DNA from 4 places in the Ruegeria sp. BE1 genome. Region 4 is predicted to be linked to each of the others. Evidence: riboswitches for the same ligand, from Rfam matches in the RefSeq annotation. Region 4 holds a riboswitch; each other region holds the start of a gene.
What was found. A riboswitch is a leader RNA that binds a small molecule or an ion and turns the genes downstream of it on or off. The one in region 4 is predicted to bind cobalamin.
Positions count from the first base shown of each region.

Region 1: it holds a riboswitch for cobalamin, as region 4 does, so the genes downstream of both, nrdH (glutaredoxin-like protein NrdH) here and ACR0J5_RS12580 (hypothetical protein) in region 4, are expected to answer to the same signal.
Region 2: it holds a riboswitch for cobalamin, as region 4 does, so the genes downstream of both, ACR0J5_RS16125 (aromatic ring-hydroxylating oxygenase subunit alpha) here and ACR0J5_RS12580 (hypothetical protein) in region 4, are expected to answer to the same signal.
Region 3: it holds a riboswitch for cobalamin, as region 4 does, so the genes downstream of both, ACR0J5_RS10935 (DUF1636 family protein) here and ACR0J5_RS12580 (hypothetical protein) in region 4, are expected to answer to the same signal.

Region 1 covers NZ_JBQFTY010000005.1:223,536-226,737, reverse strand. The annotation lists gene nrdE (class 1b ribonucleoside-diphosphate reductase subunit alpha) at 1-1,307, opposite strand, end outside; gene nrdI (class Ib ribonucleoside-diphosphate reductase assembly flavoprotein NrdI) at 1,289-1,702, opposite strand; gene nrdH (glutaredoxin-like protein NrdH) at 1,718-1,939, opposite strand; cobalamin riboswitch at 2,019-2,211, opposite strand; cobalamin riboswitch at 2,338-2,547, shown strand; gene ACR0J5_RS15920 (metal ABC transporter ATP-binding protein) at 2,875-3,202, shown strand, end outside.
Region 2 covers NZ_JBQFTY010000005.1:269,718-272,919, forward strand. The annotation lists gene ACR0J5_RS16120 (LysR substrate-binding domain-containing protein) at 76-987, shown strand; cobalamin riboswitch at 1,139-1,340, shown strand; gene ACR0J5_RS16125 (aromatic ring-hydroxylating oxygenase subunit alpha) at 1,423-2,676, shown strand; gene ACR0J5_RS16130 (FAD-binding oxidoreductase) at 2,682-3,202, shown strand, end outside.
Region 3 covers NZ_JBQFTY010000003.1:161,831-165,032, reverse strand. The annotation lists gene ACR0J5_RS10945 (GMC oxidoreductase) at 1-11, opposite strand, end outside; gene ACR0J5_RS10940 (DUF3299 domain-containing protein) at 84-872, opposite strand; cobalamin riboswitch at 974-1,173, shown strand; gene ACR0J5_RS10935 (DUF1636 family protein) at 1,275-1,631, shown strand; gene ACR0J5_RS10930 (ABC transporter ATP-binding protein) at 1,628-2,413, shown strand; gene ACR0J5_RS10925 (ABC transporter substrate-binding protein) at 2,432-3,202, shown strand, end outside.
Region 4 covers NZ_JBQFTY010000003.1:485,780-488,981, reverse strand. The annotation lists gene ACR0J5_RS12595 (bifunctional 2',3'-cyclic-nucleotide 2'-phosphodiesterase/3'-nucleotidase) at 1-434, shown strand, start outside; RNA gene ffs (signal recognition particle sRNA small type) at 474-572, shown strand; gene ACR0J5_RS12585 (alpha/beta hydrolase family protein) at 599-1,456, opposite strand; cobalamin riboswitch at 1,597-1,818, shown strand; gene ACR0J5_RS12580 (hypothetical protein) at 1,899-2,306, shown strand; gene ACR0J5_RS12575 (dual specificity protein phosphatase family protein) at 2,308-2,880, opposite strand; gene ACR0J5_RS12570 (DNA polymerase III subunit gamma/tau) at 2,948-3,202, shown strand, end outside.

The DNA.
Region 1 (3,202 bases), on a different contig from region 4:
GCGCGGATCGCAGCGCCAACAGTGCGGCCCAGATCGCCGCCATCCATCGTCTTGGCGATGTTCAGCGACCCGAGGTTGCACGAGATGTCCGTGCCCAGATGCGCATAGCTGAGGTCATCATTGAATTCCGACGCCTCATTCACCTGCAGGATTTCCGAGCACAGGTTCGACATGTTGATCCGGCCCGCGATTGGGTTCATCCGGTTCACCGTGTCCTCGAACATCACATAGGGATAGCCGGATTCGAACTGAATCTCGGCAATGGTCTGAAAGAACTCGCGCGCGTTGACCTTGGATTTGCGGATGCGTTTGTCATCCACCATCTCGTGATATTTCTCGGTGACCGAGATTTCCGAGAAGGGCACGCCATAGACCTTTTCCACGTCATGCGGTGAGAACAGGTACATATCGGCGTTCTTTTTCGCCAGTTCAAAGGTGATGTCGGGGATGACCACGCCAAGGCTGAGGGTCTTGATACGGATTTTCTCATCCGCGTTTTCGCGCTTGGTGTCGAGGAACCGCATGATATCGGGGTGGTGCGCGTTCATATACACGGCCCCAGCCCCTTGCCGCGCGCCCAGTTGGTTGGCGTAGGAAAAGCTATCCTCCAACAGTTTCATCACAGGGATCACGCCCGAGGACTGGTTTTCGATCCCCTTGATCGGTGCGCCATGCTCGCGGATATTGGTCAGCAGCAGCGCCACACCGCCGCCGCGCTTGGACAGTTGCAGGGCCGAGTTGATGCCGCGCCCGATGCTTTCCATGTTGTCTTCCAACCGCAGCAGAAAGCACGAGATCAGCTCACCACGTGACGCCTTGCCCGCGTTCAGGAAGGTTGGCGTGGCGGGTTGGAACCGGCCATCCAGAATTTCCTCCATGAAGGACAGGGCCAGCGCCTCATCCCCGCGCGCCAGTGCCAGTGCGGTCATCACAACGCGGTCTTCGTACCGCTCAAGATACCGTTGCCCGTCGCGGGTTTTCAGAGTGTACGAGGTGTAATACTTGAACGCGCCCAGAAAGGTCGGAAACCGGAATTTCTTGGCATAGGCCGAATCCCAGATCTGACGCATGAAGTTCTTGGAATACTGGTCCAGAACGGCCGCTTCGTAATAGCCTTCGGACACCAGATAGCCCAGCTTTTCATCCAGCGAGTGGAAGAACACGGTGTTCTGGTTCACATGCTGCAGGAAATACTGCCGCGCGGCCATGCGGTCTGCGTCGAACCTGATCTTCCCCTCACCATCGTAAAGGTTCAGCATCGCGTTCAGCGCGTGATAGTCCTGCTCATTTACGCTGCTGTCGAGCATTGGTGTCTCCCTAGTTTTTCAAGCCCGGCGCGGACGCGGGCGATGTCGGTGTCAGTGCCGGCCAGCTCGAAGGAATAGAGCAGCGGAACGTTGCATTTCTGGGCGATGATGCGACCGGACATGGCGTAGGTCGCACCAAAGTTGCGATTTCCAGCGCCGATCACCCCGATGATCCCGGCGCGGCGGGCCGGGTCGTTCAGAAACCGGATCACCTGTTTCGGAACCGCCCCGCGCCCCTCGCCATCGGCATAGGTCGGGCAGATCAGAACATAGGGGCCTTTGGGGTCAGGCAGCGGGTCCATCCCGGTCGGAATGCGGAAAGAGGTCAGCCCCAGCCGCGTCACAAAGCGGTGGGTGTTTCCGGATTTCGATGAGAAATAGACCAGCGCCGGGATCGGCGCGGTCATGGATCAGGCCAGCTGGGCGATCATGTCGGGGCGAAAGCCCGACCAATGTGCGCTGCCAGCGACCACAACGGGGGCCTGACGATAGCCCAGCTCGGTCACGTGGGTCATGGCGCTATCGTCCTGAGTCAGATCGACCACATCATAGGCGACGCCCTTTGCATCCAGCGCGCGGGTGGTTGCGGTGCATTGTACGCAGGCGGGTTTGGAATATACGGTAATGCTCATGTCGTCCTCTGTCCTTTAATCAAAGTCGAGGACGCTGCGGGGAAAATGCCCCAGAACACGCCCCCGAACCCTCCGTTCGTGGTTATCATTTGCGCCCGGCAGGTCTCCTGGCTTGCGGATCGTGGTTCGGACTGGCCTTCCCAAAAGCACGCTTTCAGTGGCGTGTCCAGCCGAACGATCCGCTTACAGTTGCGGGGGCAGCGCCGGTTTTTCACCGGTTTCCCTCTTAGCTTTCGACAGGAATCGAAAGAACCGAAGCAACTGTATATAGAGTTTGGTTGCCACTTCTTGTCAATATATAGGGTGAAGGTCCGATAAATTTCTTTTTCGCACAAAACGTGCCCCAGCCACAAAATGGTGAAGTCCTAGTGTGATCTCTTGTCGAATCAACCCCGTTTGTGTTTTGTCGCCGTGATGGTTCCCTGACCGCGATCTGCGGGACGGGATAAAAGGGAATACGGTGCGGCGCTTTTCATGCCAAATCCGTAACTGCCCCCGCAACTGTAGGCGGTAAGCGACCCGAGATCGTCCACTGGGCCAAAGCCTGGGAAGGATCGGGACAGCGTTGACCCGCAAGTCAGGAGACCTGCCATCCGATTTTAACGTAGCTGGGCGGGGTGTCCCAGAGGGAGTAGACAGTGTTTCAAACGGTCCATGCCGTAAAAAGACGTGTCCTTGCTTGCCCCCCGACCAATCGGAGGAGCCGAGGCCTATGTCAGTACAAAAATCTCCTGTCCCATATGGTGGGACACACGGGGTAGACGCCTTTCCTGTGGACCTTCCTATGCGCGCCGTTGCTTGGAGTGCGCATCAATGATCAGGCGCGCCATGACCAAGTGGGGCCGGTGCCTGACTGAATATAGTGTGATAGCGCAGGTTGCGGGTGCATTGGCACTGTCGGCGCTGTTGTGGCTATCGATCTACGCGGTGATCTGATGACAACTGTTCTGCAACTGCGCGACCTGACGCTTGGATATAGTGATCTGACGCTGTTTCGCCGCCTCTCGATGGATATTGAGGCCGGAACCACCCTTGCGGTGCTGGGCGCCAATGGCTCTGGCAAGAGTACGTTTGTCAAAATGATGCTGGGCCTGATGGACCCTCTTTCCGGCAGTCTGCACTGGCCGCAGGGACGCCCGCGCGAAATTGGCTATCTGGCGCAGATGACCGAATTCGACCGGCGGTTTCCCATACGCGTGCGGGATCTGGCCGCGATGGGTGCGTGGCGCGGGTTTGGATTTCGGTCCGGACTGGACAGCGCGG
Region 2 (3,202 bases), on a different contig from region 4:
TTTTCGCGCGACTTTAACGATTGAGGGCCGGGTTGTGACGCTTGTAAATTTGAATGGTTAGCATAAAAGCAATTTATGCAAGAACTCTGGAAGCTCCTTGGCTCACCCCGCCATCTTGTCGTCTTTGAGGCGGCCGCTCGCCTGCAATCCTTTACGCGCGCCGCTGAGGAGCTGAACGTGCAGCAACCCGCCGTCAGCGTCGCAATCCGTCGCCTGGAAGAGGGGTTGGGCACGCCGCTTTTCACCCGCAGCCATCGTCAGGTTGTTCTGACCAGCGCCGGACAACGGCTTTTGGCTGATGTCACGCGCGCCTTTGAGCAGCTGTCTTTGTCAGTGACATCCATTCAACAACTCAACCAGACGGGATATGTGACGCTCAGCGCATCTACGGCGTTTAATAACTATTGGATTATGCCGCGCCTTGCGGAATTGCAGAAACGCTATCCCGGCATTGATTTGCGCCTGCAATCCAGCGACCGGGAACCCGATATCGATGCCGAAAACATAAGCCTTGCGATACGGCTGGGCAATGGGGACTGGTCGGGTTGCGAATGTGCATTGATCGCGCCCGAGGTGATCTATCCCGTCGCATCGCCGCGTGTCATGGCAGCAGCGGTCGATCTGCGCAGCCTTCCGAACCTGTTGACCCAGCGGCTCATCCATCTGGAAGAACCGATACGGCAGCGCCCAAGCTGGAGCGAATGGTTCGCGAATTTTTCAATCCGCACCGCTGTGCCGAACACAGGCCTTCGCCTGAATGATTACGCTCTTGTGCTTCAGGCCGCCATGGCCGGAGAAGGGTTCGCCTTTGGATGGAAACACCTGACGGACAGGCTGGTCAAACAGGGGCTTCTTGCCGCAAAAGCCGATTGGCAATGGGCCACGGGTAAGGGATTTTATCTGGTCTGGTCCAAAAAGACCCCCCTTTCGGATGATGCGCAAAGGGTGAGGGATTGGATCTTACATAAAGTTGAGAAATCCCAATAGCCCCAAGCGGCGGCAAAGCGCGACACAGGGGTTCGGTGGCCTGAGGCCCGAGAAACCCGGCCCCAATATCCGTGCAGCGCCGTCAAAAAATCATCGTGTCAGTTTTTCAGCATAAAATGTCGCATTTTTTCCAGCGGCCAGAAGGACCCCGGCTAGGGTGCGCGTGTGAGGTGCTGCCGCCCGAGACCCGGGCGGTGGATAATTGGGAAGTCGGTGAAATTCCGCCACTGCCCCCGCAACGGTAACGAAGGTCAGGCTCGGCAAGAACCACTGGGACGAGGATCCCGGGAAGGTGCCGAACCGGGTGAAAGCCCCTTCCAAGTCCGGAAACCAGCCTTGCAGATATGTCAAACCGCGGGTGGCGGTGGGGGCGCATGTTCCGGACGCGATCCTCGCGCGGCTCCGGGCTGGTCTTCTTTGTCATCTGCCCAAGCAATGCCGCGGGGCGCGGCAGGAGAGCCAGAAGTGAGCAACATTCAAAGCCTGTTGACACGTCGAAACCCAGCCTATGCTCTGGAGCAGGCGTTTTACACGGACCCCGATGTTTTTCGGACCGACCTTGAGGCCATACATTACCGCCAGTGGCTGTTTGCCATTCCCGCTTGTGAATTGGTGAAAAAGGGCGATTACGTTACCTATACCGTGGGCGCCTACCGCGTGATTATCGTGCGCGGCGCAGACGATCAGATCCGGGCTTTTCACAACACCTGCCGCCATCGCGGCTCGGTTATTTGCAAGGCGGCAAAGGGCAATGCGCCGAAACTCGTATGCCCATATCACCAATGGACTTATGAGTTGGATGGTTCGCTTCTTTGGGCGCGGGACATGGGCCCCGATTTCGATCCCAAACAACATGGGTTGAAAACCGTGCATTGCCGCGAACTGGCCGGTCTTATCTACATCTGTCTTGCGGATGAGGCCCCCGACTTTGACACCTTTGCCAATATCGCACGCCCCTATCTTGAGCCCCACGACCTGAACAACGCCAAGATCGCGTTTGAAAGCACCATCGTCGAAAAGGGCAACTGGAAACTTGTCTGGGAAAACAACCGTGAATGCTATCACTGTGGCGGCAACCATCCTTCGCTCTGCCGGACTTTCCCGGATGACCCCTCTGTAACCGGGATCGAAGGCGGCGAAACCCCCGCCTTCATGCAAGACCACTTCGACCGGTGCAAAGCGGCCGGCATGCCTTCGCAGTTCTATCTGCATGATGACGGCCAGTACCGTCTGGCGCGGATGCCTCTTAAGGAAGGGGCGGAAAGCTATACGATGGACGGCAAATCCGCCGTGCGCCGGTTTTTGGGCCGCGCGCCCTTTGCCGATGCCGGGACGCTGCTGAAGTTTCATTACCCCAGCACATGGAACCATTTCCTGGCCGATCATTCGATTGTCTTCCGTATTACTCCGATCAGCCCAACCGAGACCGAAGTCACCACCAAATGGCTGGTCAACAAAGAGGCCGTCGAGGGCACAGACTATGACCTAAAGCGTCTGACCGAGGTTTGGATGGCCACCAATGACGAAGACCGGCAGGTGGTCGAGGACAACCAGCTAGGTATCAACAGCCCGGCCTACGTGCCGGGACCCTATTCAGGCATACAGGAATCCGGGGTGCTGCAGTTTGTTGAATGGTATTGCAACACGCTGGCGAATCATGTGGCCCCTGACGTCATGGCTGCGGAGTAACGGGGATGAAAGACCTCAATACAGTGGCCCCGGTCTGGCAGGATAGTGAGATGCTGGAATGCGTCTCGGTCGTGCCTGAAACGCCCAATACGGCCAGCTTTACGTTTCGGGCCCCGTCAGGCGCGTTTTTCGCCTATCATCCCGGCCAGTTTCTGACGCTGGAAATACCAGCCCCCGACCAGCCCGGAGGCGTCGTGCATCGCACTTATACGATCTCGTCCTCTCCATCGCGGCCGCGCTCTGTCACGGTTACTGCCAAAGCGCAGCCCGACAGCATTGGAACGCGCTGGATGCTGGACAACCTGAAGCCGGGCATGGGAATCAGGGCCATCGGTCCGGCTGGCCTGTTCACCAATGTGGAAAGCCCGGCCCGCAAGTTTCTGTTCATCTCGGCAGGCTCGGGCATCACGCCGATGATGTCGATGACCACGTGCATGTGGGATGAAGGGCGCGATCTGGACATCGTTTTCATCAACTGCGCCAAACGCCCGTCCGAGATCATCTTTCGCCAACGTCTGGAACAGAT
Region 3 (3,202 bases), 320 kb from region 4:
ACGTTACTCATACACGAAAAAGATGTCTCAGGGTAACGGCGCGCGGGGCTTTGTCAAATAAACAAAACGCTGGGACGCAACCCTTAGTCCGCAGTTTGCGCGCCACCACTTTTGCGCCGGTTTGCCTTGCGGAAGTGATCCTTGGTGCTTTGGGTCCAGTTCAACTGCTCCTCCTGCACGGTCAGGGTTTCGACGTGATCGGACTCCAGCAGGAACGTCGCGCGCATGGGCATGATCCCGTCAACAACCATCACGTTTTGCGCGGACGGATCAATGCTGAGCGTTCCGGTCAACCGAACGGGCTGATGGACATGGCTGGGCGTCCAGTCGACATTCAACCGGACCCGGATCATCTGATTGGGCAGCGGCGCGGGCAGATGACTGCACATCCCGCTTTGCGGCACCAGATAGACGACACTCTGCCCATCTGCATCCGGCGGCGCAGGGATGGCAAACCCCATCAGCGTGACGGTCTGGCCATCAAGATCGGGATTGCCCGCAGATCCTGCATGATCCCGGCGCTGCGTGACCGCCTGCACCTGATCCAGCAGCCAATCCACATCAATTTCATCGGCGGTCAGGGCGGCCTCGGTTTCTGTTAAAAGCATCTGCCATTTCCGGCGCTCTTCGTCGCTGCCTGCACCCTGTTGCAACCTGCCCCGCAGGCGCAGGGCAAAGATGACATCATCGAACTGTTCGGGCGTGAGGGCGCGAAACGGGTCCTCGTAATTCTGGGCAGCGGGATCTGGCAGTTCAGACCAATCCAACACCTGGCCCGATGCGGCCGCAGTGCCGAACCAGCCCAGGGCCAACAAGGCCAGAATGTGAACCCAATTGCGCATGTCCCGACTGTACCGATCAGACGGGATCATTCCAGCCTCTTTCCGCGGGCACGCGCAGAGTTTATCTGCGCCCGCCCACTCCGGAAACTGTCAAACTGAGAACTTTATCATTGACCCATCGCAGGAACTGGGGCAGTCCATCTGACGATGGTTCCCCGCAAGGGGAAGAGAAAGGGAATACGGTGCGGTTTGCCATCTGGCACCAAATCCGTAACTGCCCCCGCAACTGTAAGCGGTGAGCAATGCCAAATATCCACTGGCCCGGCGGCTGGGAAGGATGGCAAAGCCACGACCCGCAAGTCAGGAGACCTGCCATCATATGTTCAACCAACCCGGGGCGGGGCGTCCTGGAAGGAGGCTATGATGACACGACTGGCGCGTGTTTCGACGATCGATACACTCTGTGGCCGCTGTTGACGGGCGGGCCTGAGGATGTCGGAAAAATCTGATCATGTCATTCTGATCTGCACGACCTGCAAAGGTGAACTGAGCGCAGAGGCCATTCAAACAGCGCTTGCAGATAAGCTGCCTGTGGGGTTTGCGGTGCGCACCGTGGACTGTATGGCAGGCTGTGCCCGGCCAATAACGGTTGGGTTTCAGGCGGTGGGCAAGGCGCAATACCTGTTCGGCGACATCCGCACGCAGCGCGACATCGACGCGCTGGCCACCTTTGCCCATCAATACCAGCAAAGCGTTGATGGCTGGACCAGCGCAACGGACCGGCCTCGGGCGCTTTATACCAAGACGCTGTCCCGCATGCCGCGACTGGAGTTTGGAGGGCGACCATGACTCACCCTCCCTTTTTGGTTGCTGAAGACCTGGAGTATTACGCCCTGAACGGGGATGTCCTGCTTCAGGGCGTCTCGTTCGAATTGGACAAAGGGGCAATTCTGGCCATTGCGGGGCCCAATGGGGCAGGCAAGACAACGCTGCTGAACCTGCTATGCGGTGCGGCTGATCTGGTTCTGGGCGATGTGCGCGTCGGCGGGCGCAGCCTGAAACAGATGTCGGCCACCGAACGCGCCCGCATGATCGCCGTTGTCAGCCAGCAGGAATACCCCGACGGACGGCTGGAACTGCGCGACTATGTGGCCCTTGGCCAGATCCCGATCCGGGCCGACCGGTCTGCGGCTGAACACGCGGCTGAACTGGACCGGATACTCGACCTGACCCATCTTGGCGCTCTGGCGGGCAAGCGCATGGCGCAACTGTCCGGGGGTGAGCGTCAGCGGGCGCATATCGCCCGCGCGCTGGCCCAGAATCCGTCCCTGCTGTTTCTGGACGAACCCACCAACCATCTGGACCCGGACGCCAAGGGACGGATGCTGTCGCTGGTGGCCGAGCTGGGGATCACGGTGGTGATGATCGTCCACGATCTGGTCATGATCCCCGAATTTGCGTCCCATGTGGCGCTGATGAAATCCACACGCCTGACTAGTTTCGGAACCGTCGCCGAGGTGCTGACCGCAGATAAGGTCCGCGACACGTTTGGCGTGGATTACCTGTGCTTTCAGCACGAAGGCCGGATGATCCCGGCGCTGGATATCCGAAGAACACCCATTTCAACTTAACCCAAGGAACTATTCTATATGAAACATCTCTGGTCTGCGGCTATGGTGGCTGCCATTGCGGGCGGTGCCTCGGCACATGAGGTCACGGTCGACAATTGCGGCGAACCGCTGGTCTTTGAAACCCAGCCCGAGCGTCTGGTCGTGCATGACATGAACATGACCGACATGGCCTTTGCGCTGGGTCTGCAGGACAAGATCGTGGGCCTGACCGGCATCACCGGCTGGTACAAAACCAGCCCCGAGTTTGACACTCTGCGCGGTGACATCCCTGAGCTGGCCCCGAAATACCCGACCGTTGAAAACCTGGTCGCGGTAGAGCCCGATCTGTTCTTTGCCGGTTGGTACTACGGCATGAAGCCGGGCGGTGACGTGACCCCCGACACGCTTGCACCCTTTGACATCAAGACCATGATCCTGACGGAAAGCTGCGTGCATCTGGACAAGGACCGCCCCGAGGCCAGCATGGACCTGCTGTTTGACGACGTTCTGCGTCTGGGCACCGTCATGCATGTCGAAGACAAGGCCGAGGCGCTGGTCGCTGGCTGGAAAGAGGAACTGGCCGCGATTCAATCGCAAACCGCCGATGTCGCCAAACCCCGCGTTTTCCTGCTGGACGGCCCGGCAGATGCGCCCTTTACCGCTGGCAAATTCGCCATCCCCGACGCGATGATTGCAGCTGCGGGTGGTGAGAATGTCACCCATGACATGGACACCAGCTGGGGCCGCACCTCGTGGGAGGCCGTGGCCGCCGCGAACCCGGAATTCCTGGTGCTGCTGGACTATCAGACC
Region 4 (3,202 bases):
GCCAGATTGACCTGACGCAGCCCGCCCGGTTTGATCCGTCAGGGCAAACCATCCATCCCCAGGCCTCCCGGGTTCGGAACATCCTGTTTCAGGGCAACCCGCTGCGCCCTGATCAGCGTTTTGTGGTTGCTCTGAACAATTACAGAGCCAATGGCGGTGGTCACTTCCCGCATTTGGAGCGGGCAGAACGAATCCCCCTTCCGATCCTGTCAGTGCAGGAGGTCTTACAGGCCTATATCGCAGGCAACCTGCCACAGGACCCTTTGCACCATGTATCCCGGCCGTTTCGGTTTGCTCCGATACCCGGCGGCGCCACCGCACTGATCCGAACCGGCTCGAAAGCGACGCAACATATCTCAGAACTGGATGCTTATCGTCCGCAGGTGCTGGGCGAAGACGCCGAGGGTTTTTTACAAATCCGATTGGCCCTGTGACGGGTTGCGTTCCACCGGTTCCTTACTTATATCAAGCCCTGAGAGGTTGGCGCGGGCGAGCGCCTCGCCAACCTGGTCAGGTCCGGAAGGAAGCAGCCACAACGAGCCCCGCTTGGGTCGATGTCCAACCTCTCACTTCATCCCCACAAGAAGAATAATACGCGCTATGCGATCAGCTTTGGCCAGACGGCTGCGCTGCGTCGGGCGAACGCGCCGATATGGCCCACTTTGGTCAGACCGAAATCCCCCGGTGACAAGAGATGGCGGCGCGCGTGCGGTCCGTACAGATCGGCCAGCCGCCACACCGCGTTCGGCGGCACGACATCATCGTCGTCAAACGTGTACAAATCCACCGGGGTTCTCGATTGCGCCCACCCCGCGTCGGGCAGGGTCTGGCCGATCTCGGGCAGGTAATTGCGGGGCGCCGTGCACCAGCGGCGCCATTGCCAATAGACGCTGGCAGGCAAATCAGCGCCAAAGCCCAAGGCTTTGCCCGGCAGATAGCCGAGCGCTTTTACTGCAAGCGGCGCATGACCGTACCAGAACAACAAAGCCAGCGCCCGGTAAGGCCAAGGATGGTCAGACACTGTCACAGGCCCGGAGCAGACACATATCATACGGTCGATCAGATCAATATCCGGCTGAACAGGCCCCAACATACCACCGACGGAATGACCGATGCTCCACTGCTGAGCCTCGGGAAACCGTCTCCGCATCTCGGTTCGCGCCGCAGGCATATCGATCAAAGCCCAATCCGCCATTGTGACCGTGGATGCCTTTAACGGCCCCTTCAGCGAATGGCCAAAATCGCTGTAGTCATAGGTCATGCAAGCCATGCCCTGTTCGGCCGCCAACCACCGGGCAAAGTGCTGGTAATAGTCGCGCGGCACACCTGTCGCACCGTGAATCACAACGGCAACTTCAGGATCAGCCACCGGCGCATAAAGACGCGCGGACAGCGTGCCTGTGCCCGAGGGGAATTCGAAGTCCTGCGTCGATACAGTCTGCGCGGTGTCCAGCATGGCGCGGCTCCCGATTCTGAACCAGACGGTTCACTTTTCTATACCGGCCCGATTTCCCGACCCAAGTCAACAGGGGCGCAACATGACCATGCGTCCACCTCGTCGCGTCAATTGCGCGCTTGACTCGGGTCACCTGCACCCGCTAGCGATTGCGCGATGGTTCTCGTCCCCGATCTTCGGGGCGGGATGAAAAGGGAACACGGTGCGGTTCTGATTGGCTATGCCGATATGAACCAAGGCCGCGACTGCCCCCGCAACTGTAAGCGGTGAGCAATGCCAAAATACCACTGGCCGAAAGGCTGGGAAGGTCGGCAACGCGATGACCCGCAAGTCAGGAGACCTGCCATCGAACACAACTGTAACTCGGGCGGGGTGTCCGGGCAGGTCGTCAGTTCGCTGTCACACCTGATCTTTGCCCCGCTCAATGCGCGGAGGGCGCAGTATGATCTGGAAGACAAAGACGCACGAATTCTCAGCCACCCTATGCCAGAAAACCGGCAAGACCTGCCCGGCCCTGGCGCAGATGGCCCGCGCCATCGTGCAAGCCATGGAAAGCGCAATACCGGCCACATCCGACGATTTCGAATTTGAAGGCAGCGCAGAGCTGGCCCATTGCCCGCAAGGATGTGCTGTTCGGTATCGGGCGAACAGAGACCAAATCCTCATGTTCGGCGGGGCCGAGGCTGACGCCCCCATCGACGCGCTGGAGGACTACGCAGAAATGCTGTTCGGGCCAGAGTTCACCACCCGCCCGGCTCAGATGTTGCCGACGCCTCCTTGCGCAATGCTGCAAGTGTCGAAACTGGCAACCGGGGCGGCGGTCCGGCCGGAACAGCGGGTGGCTCTCTAATCTATCCTTCCGGGGTGGCGCGATGGGCTTGCACCGCCCATTCCATCTGACCTTCGGTTTCGACCGCACAAGGGCGAACCGCGCGCAGGCGCTTCAGCGCCGCGTCCGGCAACTCGCCCAGTTCGACCATCAGGCGTAGCACGACCATTCCCGAGCGTCCGCACCCGCCCCGACAATGGACCAGCACCCGCCCCGCACCGGCCAATACCTCTTTCGCTGCGGTGCTGACCTCGGGCCAGACGGCCTGAATATCAGAGGGCGGCGTGCCAAAATCGGCAACCGGCAAATGCGCCCATTGGATACCCGCATCGCGAAGATCATCCCCAAGGCGAGAGGCGCCTGCCTGCTGCATCTCCGCACCAGTGGTCATCGAAATCACCAGCTGCGGCTGCCATTCCCGCAGGACCGAGAAATCCCGCACGTAGCCCCCCGCCCGACCCGGCAGAGGCGACAGGGCAAGCAGCCCGTTTCCCACGTTCACTGCATGAATCGCAAAATGACTCATCTGCGCGCCCCTTTTTTCAGATGCGCTTCTACGATGCGCAAAGCGCGATGCAAACCGAATTTCACCCATTGCGGCGGTGGACGCGGGCGGCGGGGGTCTCTACGCTGCATCGGAACCCGAATCCGACAGAGCCCCCATGACCGACACGCCCAGCCCCGCCTATCAGGTTCTTGCCCGCAAATACCGCCCGGAAACCTTTGCCGATCTGGTCGGTCAGGACGCCATGGTGCGCACCCTGAAAAACGCGTTCGAGGCGGATCGGATCGCGCAAGCCTTCATCATGACCGGCATTCGCGGCACCGGCAAAACCACGACGGCCCGGATCATTGCCAAGGGCATGAACTGCATCGGACCCGATGGTACTGGTGGCCCAACGACCGAGCCTTGCGGC